DNA from 2 places in the Proteus sp. MB838 genome. Region 1 is predicted to be linked to the other one. Evidence: predicted binding sites of a transcription regulator. Region 1 holds the regulator's gene; the other holds the start of a gene.
The links. The regulator PurR, encoded in region 1, represses purine synthesis genes. The targets are predictions, from matches to a motif close to CANGCAAACGTTTGCNTG.

Region 1 (3,436 bases):
CGCGGTGAGTTACACCGTGAGACAATTAGAAGAATGGCTTGCCGTTCCTTTGTTTGAACGCCGGCATCGTGATGTTGAATTAACCGATGCGGGTAAGATCTTTATTAAAGAAGCCCGTTCTGTTATCAAAAAAATGAATGACACTCGTCATATGTGCCAGCAAGTCTCAAATGGCTGGCGGGGGCAGTTTAGCATTGCCGTGGATGGTATTGTCAAACCGGCTAGAACACAGCAACTTATTCTGGACTTTTATCGCCATTTTCCTGATATCGAACTCTATGTTTATCCTGAAGTTTTTAACGGTGTCTGGGATTCATTAGTGAACGGGCGTGTTGATTTGGCTATTGGTGCCACCAGAGCTTCACCTATTGGTGAACGTTATAGTTTTAAAGATATGGGCTTTATGCCGTGGCGATGTGTGTGTCATGCTGATCATCCTCTTGCAAGCGCGGCACATCCTTTAACCGATGATGAGTTACGGCCTTATCCTAGTTTATGTTTAGAAGATACCTCACGTAGTTTACCAAAACGAGATACTTGGGCATTAAATAATCAGCGCCGAATGATAGTGCCTTCATGGGATATGGGGCTTGAGTGTTTATTAGCAGGATTATGTGTTGGTATGGTGCCTTGGCACCGAGCGGAGCCATTAATCGAACAAGGTAAGTTGGTTACCCTTACCTTAGTACAACCCTTGCCAGACAGTCCGTGCTGTCTAACATGGGTTGATAAAAGCGAATCGCCGGCATTAACTTGGCTATTAGATTATCTAGGCGATAGCCAAACCTTAAATGAGGAATGGCTTCGTTAATGAAGGGGATCAGCGGCGATAATCAATAAATGGACCATCGGCAACAGAGCGACGTTCTACTAGACGCGGGTGTACTTCGATAGTTTGTGCATCCTCGCGTTTATTCACAATACGGTCGAGTAACATGGAAAAAGCCATTTGTCCTAAACGCTCTTTCGGCTGGTGAACCGTGGTTAAAGCTGGTGTGAAATAGCGTGCATTACGGATATTGTCGTAGCCGACAATGGAAATATCGGCAGGAACACGTAATCCTAACTCATCAGCTGCACATATTGCTCCCATAGCCATAACATCACCGCCACAAAATACGGCAGTAGGGCGTTGTTTTTGATTGAGCATTTGGGTCATGGCTTTGTAACCAGATTCAGGTTCAAAGTCACCTTGTACAATCCACTCTTCTTTTACCGTAATTTTCGCTTCTTCCATGGCTTTTAAAAAGCCCTGTAAACGACCGCCTCCGGTATTTCGCTCTAGAGGGCCGGGGATAATACCAATATCACGATGACCTCGTTCAATAAGATAACGACCGGCTATATAGCCACCATGGAATGCGTTATCAATAATGGTATCAGTAAAGTCACCGCGGGCTTTTCCCCAGTCCATGACGACCATCGGAATATTACGATAACCTTCTAAGAGAGAAAGAAGATGATCGGGATATTCTGAACACATGACTAATAAACCATCAACACGTTTTTGTGCCAACATAGCTAAATAAGCTTTTTGTTTATCAAGATTATTATGTGAATTACATAAAATTAGCGTGTAGCCTTTGCTATAACAACTATTTTCAACAGCTTCAATCACTTCAGCAAAGTAAGGTGCTTCACTGGACGTGGCTAATAAACCAATGGATTTAGTGTGATTGACTTTTAAACTACGTGCGACAGCACTCGGCGAATAATTTAATTCTTTTATCGCAGCCCAAACTGCCGCTCTTGTGTTCTCAGCAACAAAACGAGTTTTGTTGATCACATGAGAAACAGTCGTGGTTGATACGCCTGCGCGTTTTGCCACGTCTTTTATTGTTGCCATGGTGTGGAAAACTCCTGACCTTCATTGGTCTCTTTTAATTCATTTTATGGTTTAACTGCCAGTATAGTCATATATAGGGCAAACACTGGCAATAATTTAGCGATTAGCTGTGAATTTTGTATGATCTAGCTCAAAAGTGAAAGTATTAATCAATGTTATAAATTGTGCTCTAGTCGCTATTTTAGCAAAACTTGATATGTAATAATAATTAACCATGACAAGATTATGGTTTAATCTGAGTATTATAATCATTTTGAGGGAGAAATAGATGGATACGGATCTGAAATTTGGTTTAAGTACCGCAGTAGCAGCACTGGTTATGATCGTAATATATGCAAGTTTATTGTTTTGATTGTTAATTGCTAATTATTTGCTTAAATTTTAGCTATCCAAAGTGAGCAATCAAATATATCAATATAACAAAGGGCACTAGGCCCTTTGTTATTAGATTATCAAAAATGGTTTTCCCATCTCTGAAACAGTCAATTAAGCAAGATTTGCTTCAACAAATGACCAGTTAACCAGTGCCCAGAACTCTTCTAAGTATTTCACACGTGCATTACGATAGTCGATGTAGTAAGCGTGCTCCCAGACGTCAACAGTTAACAGTGGTTTATCTTCGCCAGAAACAGGTGTTGCAGCGTTAGATGTATTAACAATAGCTAATGAGCCATCTGCTTTTTTCACTAACCAAGTCCAACCTGAACCAAAGTTTTTTGCAGCTGCATCATTAAATTGTTTTTTGAACTCTTCAAAAGAGCCAAACGCTTTATTGATTGCTTCTGCAATTTTACCTGTTGGTGCACCGCCTGCGTTTGGTGCTAAGCAATTCCAGTAGAATGTATGGTTCCAAACTTGAGCGGCATTATTGAAAATACCACCTTCAGTAGTTTTGATGAGCTCTTCTAAAGATTTATTTTCTAAATCAGTACCTTTAACCAAGTTATTTAAGTTGGTTACGTAAGTTTGGTGGTGTTTGCCGTAGTGGTATTCTAATGTTTCTTTAGAGATATGTGGCTCAAGAGCATCTAACGCATAAGGTAATTTTGGTAATTCGAAAGACATTGCGTACTCCTTTATCCTATCATTTTCGGGTTTTGTGCCTTAAACCATTCCATCTAATTCAACTGAATTGATAAAATGAGGCAAATGAACTCACTAAGTTGTTACTATTTTGCTAATTATTTTAACAAAAATTCATTGAAATAACAGCTAAATATCTTTTATCTATTAGTATAGAACATATAGATTAGTTATATTGATAAGAGTATCTCTCACTAAGATAGAGGTAAAGTGTTAAAACACTATCCCAATATCAGGGTATATAACATTTTAGTCATGACGATTAATAAGAATAGGGCAAATATTTGGCGTACTCTGGCAATAGGTAGTTTATAGGCAACTTTTACGCCGATAGGGGCTGTAAGTATACTGGTAATACTAATACCAATAAAAGCAGGTAGATAGACAAAACCTAAATAATAGTCTGCTAATTCAGTTTGTTGCCAACCATAAACGATCCCCATAACAGTCCCAATAGTGGCGATAATCACACCCAGCATTGATGATGTTGCAATACATTTACGGGTG
Region 2 (3,436 bases), on a different contig from region 1:
CCCCGCACAATACTTTGATGTCGCAATTGCGGAGCAACACGCCGTCACCTTCGCTGCTGGATTAGCCATTGGTGGTTATAAGCCGATCGTGGCTATTTACTCCACCTTCTTACAACGCGCTTATGATCAAGTGATCCACGATGTGGCTATCCAAAAACTCCCGGTACTCTTTGCTATCGATCGTGGTGGCATTGTTGGTGCGGATGGTCAGACCCACCAAGGAGCTTTTGATCTCTCTTTCTTACGCTGTATCCCTAATATGATTATTATGGCACCTAGCGATGAAAATGAGTGTCGCCAAATGTTGCACACAGGTTACCATTATCAAGAAGGGCCTGTCGCTGTACGTTATCCTAGAGGATCAGGGGTTGGTGCGCTATTACAACCGCTGAGCGAACTTCCTATAGGAAAAGGTATTATTCGTCGCCAAGGTAAAAGTATTGCAATTTTAAACTTCGGAACCTTATTACCCGAAGCCTTAGATGTTGCAGAAAAACTGGATGCAACAGTTGCAGACATGCGCTTTATCAAACCACTAGATAAAGAACTGATCCTTTCTCTTGCCAAACAACACGACATACTGGTCACCTTAGAAGAAAATGCCATTATGGGTGGCGCAGGTAGCGGCGTTAACGAGTTATTAATGCAAGAGCGTTGTTTAGTGCCCGTACTCAATTTAGGGTTACCTGATCTTTTTGTGCCACAAGGTGGACAAGAAGAGATCAGAGCCGATTTAGGACTTGATGCAACAGGCATTGAAAAATCGATTAAAGCTTATCAGGCTCATTCTTTGAGCTAATATTTCAAAAGTCTCTCTTGCTTGTAAAGCCGGAGAGACTATTGATAAGGTTAATAAATTCTGACTTTATTTTCTTGTAAAAACTGCCCTTATTTCTTTTCTTTTTTAATTATTTTCAAATCTTGTTAAAGATCACTTTTTAATGAAATTAACTGTAATTTATCAATTTTAAAATTAAATCCATTCAGCGTTAATTGATTCAATCAGTTAGATTTTTCCTTTTTTCTTTCCTTTAACGAAACGTTTCGATCACCTTCACAATATAAATAAATCCAACTTGTTTTCCTATTTTCATTTCCTACTATGTAGAACAGCGAAACGTTTCGCTGAGGAGGCAAAGATGAAAAAAGGTGTATTACTTAATAGTTCAATTTCTAGCGTAATTGCACGTTTAGGACATACTGACAAAATAACGATTGCAGATGCTGGATTACCCATACCCTCCTCTGTTGAGCGTATCGATCTTGCTTTAACTCAGGGGATCCCTGACTTTATGTCAGTGTTACAAACGATCACCCATGAAATGCAAGTCGAAGCCGTTATGCTTGCCATAGAAATTAAAAATATAAACCCACTTCTTTTTAGTGGGATAACCCGTTATTTGCATTTATTAGAACAACAACAAAAAAAACCTATCGAGATCATTTATGTCACTCATGAAGAATTTAAAACACAACTTCCAGATAATAAAGCGGTGATAAGAACAGGTGAATGCTCTCCTTATGCCAATATCGTGCTGTTTTCTGGTGTGACTTTCTGAGGCCAATATGGAAGCATTACTTGAATTAAAAAATATTGATAAATCATTTCCAGGCGTAAAAGCATTATCTGGTGCGACGTTACGAATTTATCCTGGCCGAGTGATGGCACTTGTTGGTGAAAATGGCGCAGGTAAATCCACACTAATGAAAGTGCTAACAGGTATCTACCAAAAAGACGCAGGTGAAATTATTTATCAAGGGGAACGTTGCTCTTTTAATGGTCCTAAGTCTTCTCAAGAAGCCGGAATAGGTATTATCCATCAAGAACTCAATCTTATCCCTGAATTAACCATTGCAGAAAATATCTTTTTAGGTCGCGAGTTTACCCGTGCATTTGGTGCCATTGATTGGAAAAAAATGTATGCAGAAGCGGATAAATTACTTGCTCGCTTAAACCTTCCTTATCGCAGTCATCGCTTAGTTTCTGAATTATCCATTGGTGATCAGCAAATGGTTGAAATTGCCAAAGTACTCAGTTTTGGCTCTAAAGTGATTATTATGGATGAACCGACAGATGCATTGACAGACACCGAAACTCGCTCTCTGTTTAGTGTGATAACTGAATTAAGAAATCAAGGTTGTGGCATTGTCTATATCTCACATCGATTAAAAGAAATTTTTGATATTTGTGATGATGTCACTGTGTTGCGCGATGGTCAATTTATTGGCGAAAAGCCCGTTTCTTCACTACAAGAAGAGACACTTATTGAAATGATGGTAGGCCGTAAATTAGAAGATCAATACCCTCGCATCCATATTCCTGCAGGAAAAACTAAACTTAATGTCTCTCACTTAAGTGGTGCAGATATACATGATGTCAGCTTTTCCCTACATGAAAATGAAATTTTAGGTATTTCAGGGTTAATGGGCGCAGGCCGTACTGAATTAATGAAAATGATTTACGGTGCATTGCCAAAAACACAAGGTAGCGTGGCGTTAGAAGGTAAAATTTGTCAGATCAAAAAGCCTGCAGATGCACTTGCCCAAGGTATTGTTTATATCTCTGAAGACAGAAAACGCGATGGTTTAGTGCTAGGTATGTCAGTAAAAGAGAATATGTCACTGACGGCGCTACCTTATTTTAGTCGCACTATGGGGATCTTAAATCATAAAGAAGAGCAATTAACTGTCAGTGACTTTATTAAATTGTTCAACATAAAAACCCCGTCCATCAATCAGATCATTGGTTTTTTATCAGGCGGTAATCAGCAAAAAGTCGCTATTGCTCGCGGACTAATGACTCGTCCTAAAGTGCTTATTCTTGATGAGCCTACCCGCGGTGTCGATGTGGGGGCGAAAAAAGAGATTTACCAATTAATTAATAAGTTTAAACAAGAGGGATTAAGCATCATTTTGATCTCTTCAGAAATGCCAGAGGTAATGGGAATGAGTGACCGCATTTTAGTTATGCATGAAGGTCGTATCAGCGGTGAGTTTTCTGCCAATAATGTCACACAAGAGATGCTAATGGCGGCGGCTGTTGGTAAACAATATGGTGCTACAGTAGGAGTTTGAGATGAGTACAAAATCAATACCAGCGTCAAAACGATGGTTCTCTAAGGCTTGGTTATTAGAACAAAAATCACTCATTGCCTTATTGTTGCTTATTGTCGTGGTTTCAACACTCAGCCCGAATTTTTTTACCTTAAATAATATTTTTAACATCCTACAACAAACCTCTGTTAACGCGATTATGGCTGTGGGTATGACATTAGTCATTTTAACTTCTGGTATCGATTTATCGGTAGGCTCATTACTCGCTTTAACCGGTGCTGTTGCTGCTTCTATGGTAGGGGCTGATGTTAATGCGTTAGTGGCTGTTGTCGGTGCTTTAGCATTAGGAGCCGCTATTGGTGGCGTTACAGGTGTCATTATC

Region 2: a site for PurR is predicted at 1,111-1,128, ahead of rbsD (D-ribose pyranase). Genes of this name have one in related genera too.

What each region holds. Positions count from the first base shown of each region.
Region 1 is NZ_BAABMO010000023.1:60,622-64,057, forward strand. It holds gene punR (DNA-binding transcriptional activator PunR) at 1-811, shown strand, start outside; gene purR (HTH-type transcriptional repressor PurR) at 821-1,846, opposite strand; gene cydH (cytochrome bd-I oxidase subunit CydH) at 2,115-2,198, shown strand; gene sodB (superoxide dismutase [Fe]) at 2,333-2,911, opposite strand; gene ACYUCW_RS11460 (sulfite exporter TauE/SafE family protein) at 3,151-3,436, opposite strand, start outside.
Region 2 is NZ_BAABMO010000016.1:18,843-22,278, reverse strand. It holds gene dxs (1-deoxy-D-xylulose-5-phosphate synthase) at 1-799, shown strand, start outside; gene rbsD (D-ribose pyranase) at 1,140-1,559, shown strand; gene rbsA (ribose ABC transporter ATP-binding protein RbsA) at 1,567-3,075, shown strand; gene rbsC (ribose ABC transporter permease) at 3,077-3,436, shown strand, end outside.